2 regions of the Oceanobacillus sp. FSL W7-1293 genome follow, and region 2 is predicted to be linked to the other one. Evidence: a T-box and tRNA genes for the amino acid it is inferred to sense, from the RefSeq annotation. Region 2 holds a T-box; the other holds one or more tRNA genes.
The links. The T-box of region 2 lies ahead of ileS (isoleucine--tRNA ligase). A T-box ahead of a tRNA ligase gene usually reads a tRNA of that ligase, here a tRNA-Ile.
Positions count from the first base shown of each region.

Region 1: it encodes a tRNA-Ile, which carries the amino acid that the T-box ahead of ileS (isoleucine--tRNA ligase) is inferred to sense. The anticodon was not compared.

Region 1 covers NZ_CP150212.1:235,633-241,868, forward strand. Annotated here, with positions in the region: gene gerD (spore germination lipoprotein GerD) at 1-223, opposite strand, end outside; gene MKY65_RS01260 (KinB-signaling pathway activation protein) at 495-1,148, shown strand; gene pdaB (polysaccharide deacetylase family sporulation protein PdaB) at 1,398-2,153, opposite strand; rRNA gene MKY65_RS01270 (16S ribosomal RNA) at 2,848-4,409, shown strand; tRNA gene MKY65_RS01275 (tRNA-Ile) at 4,486-4,562, shown strand; tRNA gene MKY65_RS01280 (tRNA-Ala) at 4,583-4,655, shown strand; rRNA gene MKY65_RS01285 (23S ribosomal RNA) at 4,783-6,236, shown strand, end outside.
Region 2 covers NZ_CP150212.1:3,180,312-3,186,547, forward strand. Annotated here, with positions in the region: gene ileS (isoleucine--tRNA ligase) at 1-2,331, opposite strand, end outside; T-box leader at 2,405-2,622, opposite strand; gene MKY65_RS15615 (DivIVA domain-containing protein) at 2,715-3,218, opposite strand; gene MKY65_RS15620 (YlmH/Sll1252 family protein) at 3,303-4,079, opposite strand; gene MKY65_RS15625 (YggT family protein) at 4,101-4,364, opposite strand; gene MKY65_RS15630 (cell division protein SepF) at 4,371-4,808, opposite strand; gene MKY65_RS15635 (YggS family pyridoxal phosphate-dependent enzyme) at 4,824-5,504, opposite strand; gene pgeF (peptidoglycan editing factor PgeF) at 5,517-6,236, opposite strand, start outside.

The DNA.
Region 1 (6,236 bases), 1.9 Mb from region 2:
CAGCCTCTTTTACTTCATCCGACTCAATAACCACGCTTTCCTGCAGTTCGTCATCGTTTAGTATATCCTTTAACGCTTTTTTTCCTTCCTCTGTCTGCAGGATATCGACAACCATCCGTTTCGTGGTTTCGTATTCTGCTTCACGGGATTCATCATTATTTCCACAAGCGGAAATAAAACAAAGCACTAGGAGTAGAAATAAAATGGACAGGTGACGTTTCATATATACGCTCCTTTCTTCATGGAATCAGAAAGTATACCTTTTTCACGAATTTATTTTCAAATCGGGATTACAACAGCCTGGCCTCAGGTGCCAAAAATCAGCATTTTCTGCAATAATCCTGTGTTCTATTCGTTGATATTTCTTCAGTGATAAGAATATAATCTATACTCTTAATATGTTTGATAATTTAACAAAATATACACAAGCAATGAAGAAAAATAGGTCACTTCATGATAAAATACCAGTGGTTACTTCTTTAGGGGGTGAAAAATTGAACACAAGAATATTGGTTAATTTCTTTTGGAAAGCATTCTGGCTTGGCGGGCTTGCTGGATTAATTGCGAGCTTTTTTATACGGCCGGAGGAATATCTTACATATATGTCTCCGTTTGATGCAATGGAGTTATTCGGGGTATTTATTTTCTTTTTAGGGCTTGGCCTGACTTTTGCGGCGGTAAGTATGACAGGTTTCTTTGCATATTTATTTGTGAATCGGATGGGGCTGAATGTTTTTAAAGGATACTGGCCTACTGTGCAGGTTGGTTTGATTATCTTTATTTTATTTGATCTGGTCTATTTTCCATATCGCGCCACAGGTGGAGAGGTAGCAATTTATTGGTTTATATTGATTGCTGCTGCGATGCTTTTGATTAGCTGGATTGTAGCAAAGATAAAAGCAAAAGGGACGAATTCGACAGCTTTTATTCCAGCACTTTTTTTCATGGTTGTTTTTACAACTGTCGAATGGGTTCCCGGCTTAATGGTAGATGGTACAGATTATGCCTGGTTAATGGTTGTTCCACTATTAGTATGTAACACCTACCAGATGTTAACGCTGCATCGCTTACCTTTTGTGGAAAAAGAACCGAAAAAGGAACAAAAATCGGCATCAAAGCCAAAAAAAGGGCAAACGAAGAAAGTGTGAGTCCTGGAGCCCTTCCTTACCATGGAAGAGCTCTGTCAGCTTGCTTTATCTGATTCATGAAAAGTATGCCGAAGCTGTTTCTTCTATAATGATAAAAGGCAGCTCCTCTTCAGATAATTAGGGGAGCTGCCTTTTACGTTTACGTCCGTGCTGGTAATTTATATTTAAAAGACCGGCTCATCGCCTAAGTCTAAATTTGTGAATGAAGTTCCTTATGAAAGAGGAAGAATTGAGAAATGGAAGCAAGGATTAATCAATAAGTTCCGTATCTGCTTTTGCCTGGTTGACCATTTCCGATATAGTAATTAAACCATACCCTTTGTTTTTTAATCCGGGAAGAACCGACTCTAAAGCTTCAGCAGTCTGCTTGGCACTATCTGAAGCATGCAGCAGAATAATATCGCCATTTTCTGTTTGATCCATAACTTCATCAATGATTGATTCTACTCCAGGATTTTCCCAATCATCCGGGTTGACATTCCAATGAACAACCTGAAATTGCATACTTTCCGCCAACTCAATGATTTCTTCGTTTAAATGACCATGTGGTGTGCGGAGAAGGTGGATATCTTCATATCCTAATTTGTCCATAACCTCTTGTGCTTTGATTAAATCTTGTTTTATTTGTTCTGGCTCCTGATCTAAATAACTTTTATAACGATAGCCGAGCAATCCGATTTCATGTGTACCTTCAGAAATGGCCTCTAATAAATCTGGATGACGTTCAGCCCATTCTCCGCTGACGAAAAAGGTAGCTTGGACCTCTTCTTTCTCCAGTACTTCAAGAATACTTTCTACTTTTTCCTCTCCCCAACTAATATTGAAGGTGACGGCAACATCTTCTAAATCTTCATTTCCTTTTGAGAGAGCAGCTGGCTCGTCCTTCGTGAACATCGTTACAATAGAAGGAGTTTGCGTCCAAATAAGAATGGCTGCTGCTAAAATAATAACGGTGCTTAATATAATTTTCTTCCGGTTCAAACGAATTGTGTAGAAGTGATTCAATTTTGTTCCTCCTTTTTTAATGTAGTACAACCCATGAAAGCATTTGTAGTAGTGCGAAATAATTCGTTCTAGTTTATATATATGTTCTTGTTTATAGAGATATGTACAAGCTTGCAATATTCTTTTAAAGACAATTGGTATCCAGAGGAGCAGCGAGTGTTGATAAAGGAAAGAAACGGCAAGTTATATATGGTATATTTTGCAGAGATAATGTTAAAATTGAGAGGAGGCAGCCTGATTAAAATGACGATGCTCAGTCTGCAGTTTTACGGACGGCTCTTTGCGATAAATGATTCTAGATAAATATCTCCTCTAATGATTAAGAAGAATCAAGATGCCTGTGAAACGTTATTTAGTGGTTTTATAATCATTTTTTACATAGAAAATAGAAAAAGTGATTTGTTTAGTCATTTTTTTGTGAAAAGGTATTGCCCTTCTCTATTTTCTATGGTATATTAATTTTTGTTGTCGGAAGCAAACGAAATAAAGCGAAATTATTTCGACAAAATACTTTAAAAAAAGTGTTGACAACAAAAACGAAACATGGTAAATTATATCTTGTCGCTAAAAACGACAGAAACAAATTGCTCTTTGAAAACTGAACAAAACAACCAGTACGAAAGAAGAAAAACACCTCGTTTTTCTTAAAAAATAAGTCAGAAGTTGACTTCTGAAAGCTAAAGTTTCAAACACTTTTATGGAGAGTTTGATCTTGGCTCAGGACGAACGCTGGCGGCGTGCCTAATACATGCAAGTCGAGCGCGGGAAGCGAACGGAACTCTTCGGAGGGAAGTTCGTGGAACGAGCGGCGGACGGGTGAGTAACACGTAGGCAACCTGCCTGTAAGACTGGGATAACTCGCGGAAACGCGAGCTAATACCGGATAACACTTTCTATCACCTGATGGAAAGTTGAAAGGCGGCTTTTGCTGTCACTTACAGATGGGCCTGCGGCGCATTAGCTAGTTGGTGAGGTAACGGCTCACCAAGGCGACGATGCGTAGCCGACCTGAGAGGGTGATCGGCCACACTGGGACTGAGACACGGCCCAGACTCCTACGGGAGGCAGCAGTAGGGAATCTTCCGCAATGGACGAAAGTCTGACGGAGCAACGCCGCGTGAGTGATGAAGGTTTTCGGATCGTAAAACTCTGTTGTCGGGGAAGAACAAGTATGATAGTAACTGATCGTACCTTGACGGTACCCGACCAGAAAGCCACGGCTAACTACGTGCCAGCAGCCGCGGTAATACGTAGGTGGCAAGCGTTGTCCGGAATTATTGGGCGTAAAGCGCTCGCAGGCGGTTCTTTAAGTCTGATGTGAAATCTTGCGGCTCAACCGCAAACGTGCATTGGAAACTGGAGGACTTGAGTGCAGAAGAGGAGAGTGGAATTCCACGTGTAGCGGTGAAATGCGTAGAGATGTGGAGGAACACCAGTGGCGAAGGCGACTCTCTGGTCTGTAACTGACGCTGAGGAGCGAAAGCGTGGGGAGCGAACAGGATTAGATACCCTGGTAGTCCACGCCGTAAACGATGAGTGCTAGGTGTTAGGGGGTTTCCGCCCCTTAGTGCTGAAGTTAACGCATTAAGCACTCCGCCTGGGGAGTACGGCCGCAAGGCTGAAACTCAAAAGAATTGACGGGGACCCGCACAAGCGGTGGAGCATGTGGTTTAATTCGAAGCAACGCGAAGAACCTTACCAGGTCTTGACATCCTTTGACCACTCTAGAGATAGAGTTTTCCCTTCGGGGACAAAGTGACAGGTGGTGCATGGTTGTCGTCAGCTCGTGTCGTGAGATGTTGGGTTAAGTCCCGCAACGAGCGCAACCCTTAATCTTAGTTGCCAGCATTCAGTTGGGCACTCTAAGGTGACTGCCGGTGACAAACCGGAGGAAGGTGGGGATGACGTCAAATCATCATGCCCCTTATGACCTGGGCTACACACGTGCTACAATGGACGGAACAAAGGGAAGCGAACCCGCGAGGTCCAGCAAATCCCATAAAACCGTTCTCAGTTCGGATTGCAGGCTGCAACTCGCCTGCATGAAGCCGGAATCGCTAGTAATCGCGGATCAGCATGCCGCGGTGAATACGTTCCCGGGTCTTGTACACACCGCCCGTCACACCACGAGAGTTCGTAACACCCGAAGTCGGTGAGGTAACCTTTTGGAGCCAGCCGCCGAAGGTGGGACGAATGATTGGGGTGAAGTCGTAACAAGGTAGCCGTATCGGAAGGTGCGGCTGGATCACCTCCTTTCTAAGGATATATAACGGAATTCGTACTGAGTTGTTTGGTTCAGTTTTGAGAGAGCAATTCTCTATCATATTTAGATGGGCCTGTAGCTCAGCTGGTTAGAGCGCACGCCTGATAAGCGTGAGGTCGGTGGTTCGAGTCCACTCAGGCCCACCATCTAATTATATTATATTCATGGGGCCTTAGCTCAGCTGGGAGAGCGCCTGCCTTGCACGCAGGAGGTCAGCGGTTCGATTCCGCTAGGCTCCATTTTTGTACCTTGAAAACTAAATAAGAGTAACAACGACATCAAACTTTAAAAATAAGGCAAAAAAGCTATTGATATAGCGACACAACTGATTACATTCTGTAATCAGCCATCTTATTCAAAAACTTTAGTTAAGTGAATAAGGGCGCACGGTGGATGCCTTGGCACTAGGAGCCGATGAAGGACGGGACTAACACCGATATGCCTCGGGGAGTTGTAAGTAAACGTTATATCCGAGGATTTCCGAATGGGGGAACCCACTGTTCGTAATGGAACAGTACATCTATCTGAATACATAGGATAGGTGAGGCAGACCCGGGGAACTGAAACATCTCAGTACCTGGAGGAAGAGAAAGAAACATCGATTTCCTGAGTAGCGGCGAGCGAAACGGAAAGAGCCCAAACCAAGAAGCTTGCTTCTTGGGGTTGTAGGACATTCCATTGGAGTGACAAAGAAATTCTTTAGATGAATCGATCTGGAAAGGTCAGCCAAAGAGGGTAACAGCCCTGTAATCGAAAAAGAATTTCCTCCGGAGTGTATCCTGAGTACGGCGGAACACGTGGAATTCCGTCGGAATCCGGGAGGACCATCTCCCAAGGCTAAATACTCCCTAGTGACCGATAGTGAACCAGTACCGTGAGGGAAAGGTGAAAAGCACCCCGGGAGGGGAGTGAAATAGAACCTGAAACCGTGTGCCTACAAGTAGTCGAAGCCCGTTAATGGGTGACGGCGTACCTTTTGTAGAATGGACCGGCGAGTTACGATCGTATGCAAGGTTAAGTGGAAGACACGGAGCCGTAGCGAAAGCGAGTCTGAACAGGGCGAATGAGTATGCGGTCGTAGACCCGAAACTGTGTGATCTACCCATGTCCAGGGTGAAGGTCAGGTAACACTGACTGGAGGCCCGAACCCACGTATGTTGAAAAATGCGGGGATGAGGTGTGGGTAGCGGTGAAATTCCAATCGAACACAGAGATAGCTGGTTCTCTCCGAAATAGCTTTAGGGCTAGCCTCAAGATAGAGAGTACTGGAGGTAGAGCACTGATTGGACTAGGGGCCCCTACCGGGTTACCGAATTCAGTCAAACTCCGAATGCCAGTTACTTACACTTGGGAGTCAGACTATGGGTGATAAGGTTCATAGTCGAAAGGGAAACAGCCCAGACCGCCAGCTAAGGTCCCAAAGTATACGTTAAGTGGAAAAGGATGTGGCGTTGCACAGACAACCAGGATGTTGGCTTAGAAGCAGCCATCATTGAAAGAGTGCGTAATAGCTCACTGGTCGAGTGACGCTGCGCCGAAAATGTACCGGGGCTAAACGTATCACCGAAGCTGCGGATTGTTCTTACGAACAATGGTAGGAGAGCGTTCAAAGTGCTGCGAAGTCAGACCGTGAGGACTGGTGGAGCGCTTTGAAGTGAGAATGCCGGTATGAGTAGCGAAAAAAGAGTGAGAATCTCTTTCACCGAATGCCTAAGGTTTCCTGAGGAAGGCTCGTCCTCTCAGGGTTAGTCGGGACCTAAGCCGAGGCCGACAGGCGTAGGCGATGGACAACAGGTTGATATTCCTGTACCACCTCATGA
Region 2 (6,236 bases):
AACTGTTTCTTCCTCCACTCCAGGGATATATTCCCAAACTTCTTCGGTTGTGTGCGGAATTATTGGAGCAAGCAATTTCACAAGTGTTGTTAAAATTTCATAGTAGCCTGTTTGAAGACTGCGACGGCGCGGATGGTCTGCAGCTTCAATATACAGGATATCCTTCGCAAAATCTAAATAGAAGGAACTTAAATCAACAGCACAGAAATTATGGACCTGGCTGATTACTGGTGCAAATTCAAAGTGCTCATAATTATCACGTGCATTATTTAAGATTTGCTGCAGACGATAAAGCATATAACGGTCTACTTCCTGCAATTCTTCATCGTTCACGCGATCTTTGCTAGGATCAAAATCAGCAAGGTTCGCCAGTAAGAAACGGAAGGTGTTCCGGATTTTACGGTAGCTTTCCGAAGTCTGTTTTAAAATAGCATCCGAGATACGCACATCTGCCTGATAATCCACGCTGGAAACCCACAGACGCAAAATATCGGCACCTAATTGTTTTTGTACTTTGGACGGATCAACCGTATTTCCTAATGATTTACTCATCTTGCGTCCATTTCCATCCAGCGCAAACCCATGGCTGATAATATTTTTAAATGGCGCTTTGCCTGTTACAGCAACAGATGTAGATAATGAAGAGTTAAACCAGCCGCGATACTGGTCACTTCCTTCTAAATACACATCAGCCGGACGATCAAGTTCTTCCCGGTTCATCAACACCCCTTCGTGTGAGGAGCCTGAATCGAACCAAACATCCATAATATCGACTTCTTTAGTAAACTTGCCATTAGGGCTATGCTCTGAAGTAAATCCATCCGGCAATAAATCCTTCGCTTCTCTTTCGAACCATACATTGGACCCATGTTCACGGAAAAGTTCGGATACATGCGAAATCGTTTCATCCGTAATGATGGCTGTGCCGTCTTCTCCATAAAATACTGGAATCGGAACTCCCCAGGCACGCTGTCTGGAAATACACCAATCTTCACGATCTCTCACCATATTATAAAGTCTTGTTTCTCCCCAATGCGGATACCAATGCACTTTTTTAATTTCATCAAGAATATCCTGACGGAAATCTTTAATGGATGCAAACCACTGTGACGTTGCACGGAAAATCGTCGGTTTCTTTGTTCTCCAGTCATGCGGATAAGAGTGAGTGATAAATTCTAATTTTAATAAGGCTCCATTCTCATCCAATTGTTCTGTGATGACCTTATTTGCTGCATCGTAGAATAAACCTTCAAAACCTGGCGCTTCACTTGTAAAGACACCCTTTTCATCCACCGGGCAGAATGCATCGATACCATATCTGCGGCAAACATAGAAGTCATCTTCCCCGTGGCCTGGAGCTGTATGAACACATCCAGTCCCCGCATCAGTTGTAACATGTTCTCCAAGCATAACAAGGGATTTACGATCATAAAATGGATGCTGTGCTTCTACACGATCTGCTTCCTGTCCTTTGAATTTCTTTACAACTGTTACATCTTCCCAGCCTAATACTTCTTTCACATCTTCTAATAAAGCTTCTGCAATGACATATTTATCATCATTTACTTGTGCTACCACATAGCTTAAATCAGGATGTAAGCTGATTCCTAAGTTCGCTGGAAGCGTCCAAGGAGTTGTCGTCCAGATAATAATTTTCTCGCCGCCGTCAAGCACTTCTTTTCCATCCGTTACTTCAAAGGAAACATAGATAGATGGAGAGCGTTTATCTTGATATTCGATTTCTGCTTCTGCAAGGGCAGATTCAGAAGACGGAGACCAATATACCGGCTTAAGTCCTTTATAAATATAGCCTTTTCGTGCCATTTCTCCAAACACCTTAATTTGAGAAGCTTCATAATCCTTCGTTAAGGTGATATATGGATTATCCCAATCACCGCGCACACCTAATTTTTTAAATTGTGTACGCTGGCTGTCAATTTGTCCAAGTGCATATTCTTCACAAAGCTTGCGGAATTCTGCAACAGACATTTCTTTCCGTTTTACTTTCTTTTTCGCTAATGCTGTTTCAATCGGCAACCCGTGTGTATCCCAGCCTGGAACATATGGTGCATAATAGCCTGTCATGGACTTATAACGGACAATAAAATCCTTTAAGATTTTATTCAGTGCATGACCGATATGGATATCTCCATTCGCATAAGGCGGTCCATCATGTAAAATAAATAACGGTCTGTCCTTAGTACGCTCTAAGTTTTTTTGATATTGTTCACTTTCTTCCCATTTCTGTTGGCGCTCCGGCTCTTTATTTGGAAGATTTCCACGCATTGGAAAAGCTGTTTTCGGCATCAATAATGTTTGTTTATATTCCAAGATATTCCCTCCTGTTATTTTCATGACACATCGTAAATTAAATTTTTATATACAAAAAGAGTCCTCTAATCCCTAAAGGGACGAGAAGACTCGCGGTACCACCCTTATAAATTTAATGCCCGGCATTAAATTCACTCGAAATCCGTAACGTGGACAGCCGGCTATTACTACATTATTTTCATAATAGCTACTCCAGAGTGATTTTCTAAAAGACTTCTGTATCAGGCTTCCACCGCCCCTGACTCGCTTACACAGAGTCATCTTCTATACTTTCTCTTTCATTGTATAACGATAGTGATTATGAAATTTTTAGCATAAATTAAATGTCAAAAAACATGATACTTGTATGAATTATATGTAATATACAAGCCTAAGTCAAGCCTTTAAGATTCATGCTCCATCAATTCTAAATCTTCATCCACTTCAGTATCAAATAATTCTTCCCAATCATCTGTACCGAGCATTTCTAATTGAGCCTGCACAAGCATGCGCATTCTTGAGCGGAATACTTTTGCCTGCTTTTTCAATTCTTCCACATCAAGGGATATTTTACGCGCTTTACTTAATGCTTCATTGACAATACGGTCAGCATTTTTTTCTGCTTCTTTCATAATTAATTTTGCTTCTTTTTGCGCACTGCCTTTGATATCTTCTGCCGTTTCCTGAGCAACCAGAATAGATTTATTTAATGTTTCTTCAATGTTCGTAAAGTGTCCTAATCGTTCCTGAAGCTCTTTCGCTTTTTGATCCAGTTCATCTCTTTCACGTATAACAATTTCATAATCCTTCATCACTTGATCAAGAAATTTATTTACTTCATCCACGTCATAGCCTTTCCATCCTCTTGCAAACTCTTTATTATGAATATCTAATGGTGATAGTGCCACCATCTCCACCTCCCTAATCGGTGCTTGCTTGAGCTTCCGATTTCTCTCTTTATTATTCAATAATTCCAGCTAAATTTCCAGCATTTATTGCAAAATTGCCGCTGTCATTTTAATTTTATCTTTCCTGGTTCTCCCGCGTATCGCTGTAATTTTACTTCTGCCTTTTCCACGTACAGAGAGCATGTCCCCTTCTTGTAATTGGAATTTCACATCATCTACTACCCGGTAATTTACCTTTACGAGCAATTTTTGAATCAAAGCAGCAGCGTCTTTTCGGGAGACACCATATATTTCTTTAACAACTGTATCTAAACGCAGGGAAGAAATGGTTTTATCATATTCTTTCCAGGCTTTTTTTTCTGTAATCAGCGACGTGAGCGGCTGTTCTTTGAAAGATATACGAGATTTCTTAATAGATGTTAAATTCATCTTGATAAAAGGGACGACCTCTCCCGCTGCAAGTAAATGAATTTTCCCATCTGCTGCTGTAATATCTCCTAATTTTTTTCGCTTCACACCCTGTGATAAAAAAGCACCCATTACATCCCGATGCTCCAGGCTTACAAATTTCTCCGGGTAAGATGCCTCCAGGAGCTCCACTTGAAACATATCTTCTGTAATGCTTTCATAAATAGGAGCAATCACCATTCTTTTTCGTTCGCTGTACTCGGATCCGCCAAAGGCAGCGGCCTGAAGCTCGTCATGATTAGTCCCTAACAGCATCTGCACGATTTCTTGTTCGCGCGGATCCAAAAAATCAGTCAATTTGGGAATATACGATCGCTCCACCTGGTCTTTCCATGAAAGAACCTGATCAATAAATGGCTGTTCTTCTTTTCGAAAATGCTGATAAACTTCCATGGTCATTCCTTTCTTTCAAGCCTAAAGCATCATTGCAAACTGGATAAATCCCATTCTTGCAAAATGCAATAATAATATCGCAACAATTGGAGAAAAATCAATCATACCAAGCGGCGGAATAAATTTACGAAAAATTTCTAAATAGGGCTCACAAATTTTTCCGAGTAATTCTCCAAATTGAGATTCTCTGGCTCCAGGGAACCAGGACATAAAAATATACACGATTAGTGCAAAGCTATAAATGTTTAAACCAAAGCTTATTAGTGAAACGATTTGTGCCAACATCTCCTGCTACCATCCTTTATCATAATCTTCCTGCTCATATAACATTTCAGAAATACTGCCGGATACTTCTACATTATCCGGCGTACACAGGAATGTTTCTGATCCTAATTTTTGAATATCTCCTTTTACGGCATAAACCGTTCCGCTCAGAAAATCAACGATCCTCTTTGCCTGCTGACGATCCACACGCTGCAGATTAATGATAACAGCTCGTCTGTTAACAATATTATCTGCGATGTCCTGAGCTTCATTATAATTTCTCGGCTCAGCTAAAACAACCTTTGAATTCGTATTTTGTATACTGGAAAGGTTCACAACATTTTTGCTTCCTGCTGTTTTTTCCTGAACCTGGGGTATTTCTTCTTTTTGTTCTTCCTCGGCATATTCATACTCGTATTCATCGTCCATCGTGAAATAATTTTTAAGCTTCTTTTTAAAGCTCATTTACTGCACCTCACTTTATATTTCGCTGCCGACCAGTTTGGTACCTATCCGAATATGTGTTGCACCTTCTTCTACAGCAATTTCATAATCATTGCTCATTCCCATAGACAGGTATTCACATGGTGCATAATCTAAGCCAAGCCCCTTTATACGGTCTCTCAGCAAACGCAATTTTCTAAACAGCGGCCGGGTTTCTTCCGGATTATCGACATGCGGAGCCATCGTCATTAAACCTGCCACCTGTATATGCTCAAATACCGCTAAATCTTTTATAAACGATTCAACTTCTCCTTCATCTAATCCGTGTTTCGATTCTTCTCCGCTCACATTGACTTGAACAAAGCAGGGCACCGTTTTTTCTGCCCGCTTATTAATCTCTTTCGCCAAAGATTTTCTGTCTAGTGAATGAATATAATCAATATGATGTATCATATCTTTTACTTTTCTGGATTGCAGGGAGCCAATGAAATGCCAAGTGGCACTGTCCCTGATCTCTTCAAATTTCGCTAAAAATCCTTCATTTCTATTTTCACCCAGATGAACTATCCCGGCAGATAATGCTTCTTTAGCTCGTTCTATTGTAACATATTTCGTCACTGCGATAATATTAATATCTTCTTTATTTCTGCCTGCTCTCCTTGCAGCCTGCTCGATATCTGCTTGAATTTCCATTAGATTTTCTTTTACTGCAACCATTCTTATCCTCCATTACTTCTTCTGTTTCTCAAATCCGATAAACGCGAGCATTCTTCCTGTTTTTCCATTATCGCGCCGATGAGAAAAGAATAGCCTCTCATCTTGTAATGTACAATATTTTGTTACCTCTATATTATGACGAAAGACGCCAGATTGTACAAGGATATCGACATTAAGCTCTTTTAAATCGATGAAATATTGATTTGGCGATATTTCTTTCGTAAATTTTTGTTTCTGTTCACCAGTTAGATGTGATAAAACAACATCGTCAACAACGTAGTTTTCTTTGGAAATACTCGGGCCTATCACAACTTTCAGATTCTCTATAGAGGCACCGGCTTCTTTCAATTTCTGTACCATTTCCCGGGCGATCTGACCGACTGTTCCTTTCCAGCCGGCGTGAGCAATACCCGCTATTCTTGTGGTCGGGTCTGCAAAAAATAATGGAACACAGTCTGCGAAAAAAGCCGTGCCGAGGAGAGAATCCGCCTCATTGATAATTAATCCATCGACGCCGGATATACCGGAATCAAAGGAAATACTGCCCTTTCCCGCATCTTCTTCCCCTGTAAAATGGATGCTTGTTCCATGTACTTGTTCACCGCAAACCCAGCGGTTCAGGGGAATATTTAATTCCTTGCTCAGAATCCGCCGATTTTCCAGCACCTTATTCTCGTCGTCCAATACATGGAGCCCCATATTTAATTGCTTATAAGCCCCCTTACTTACACC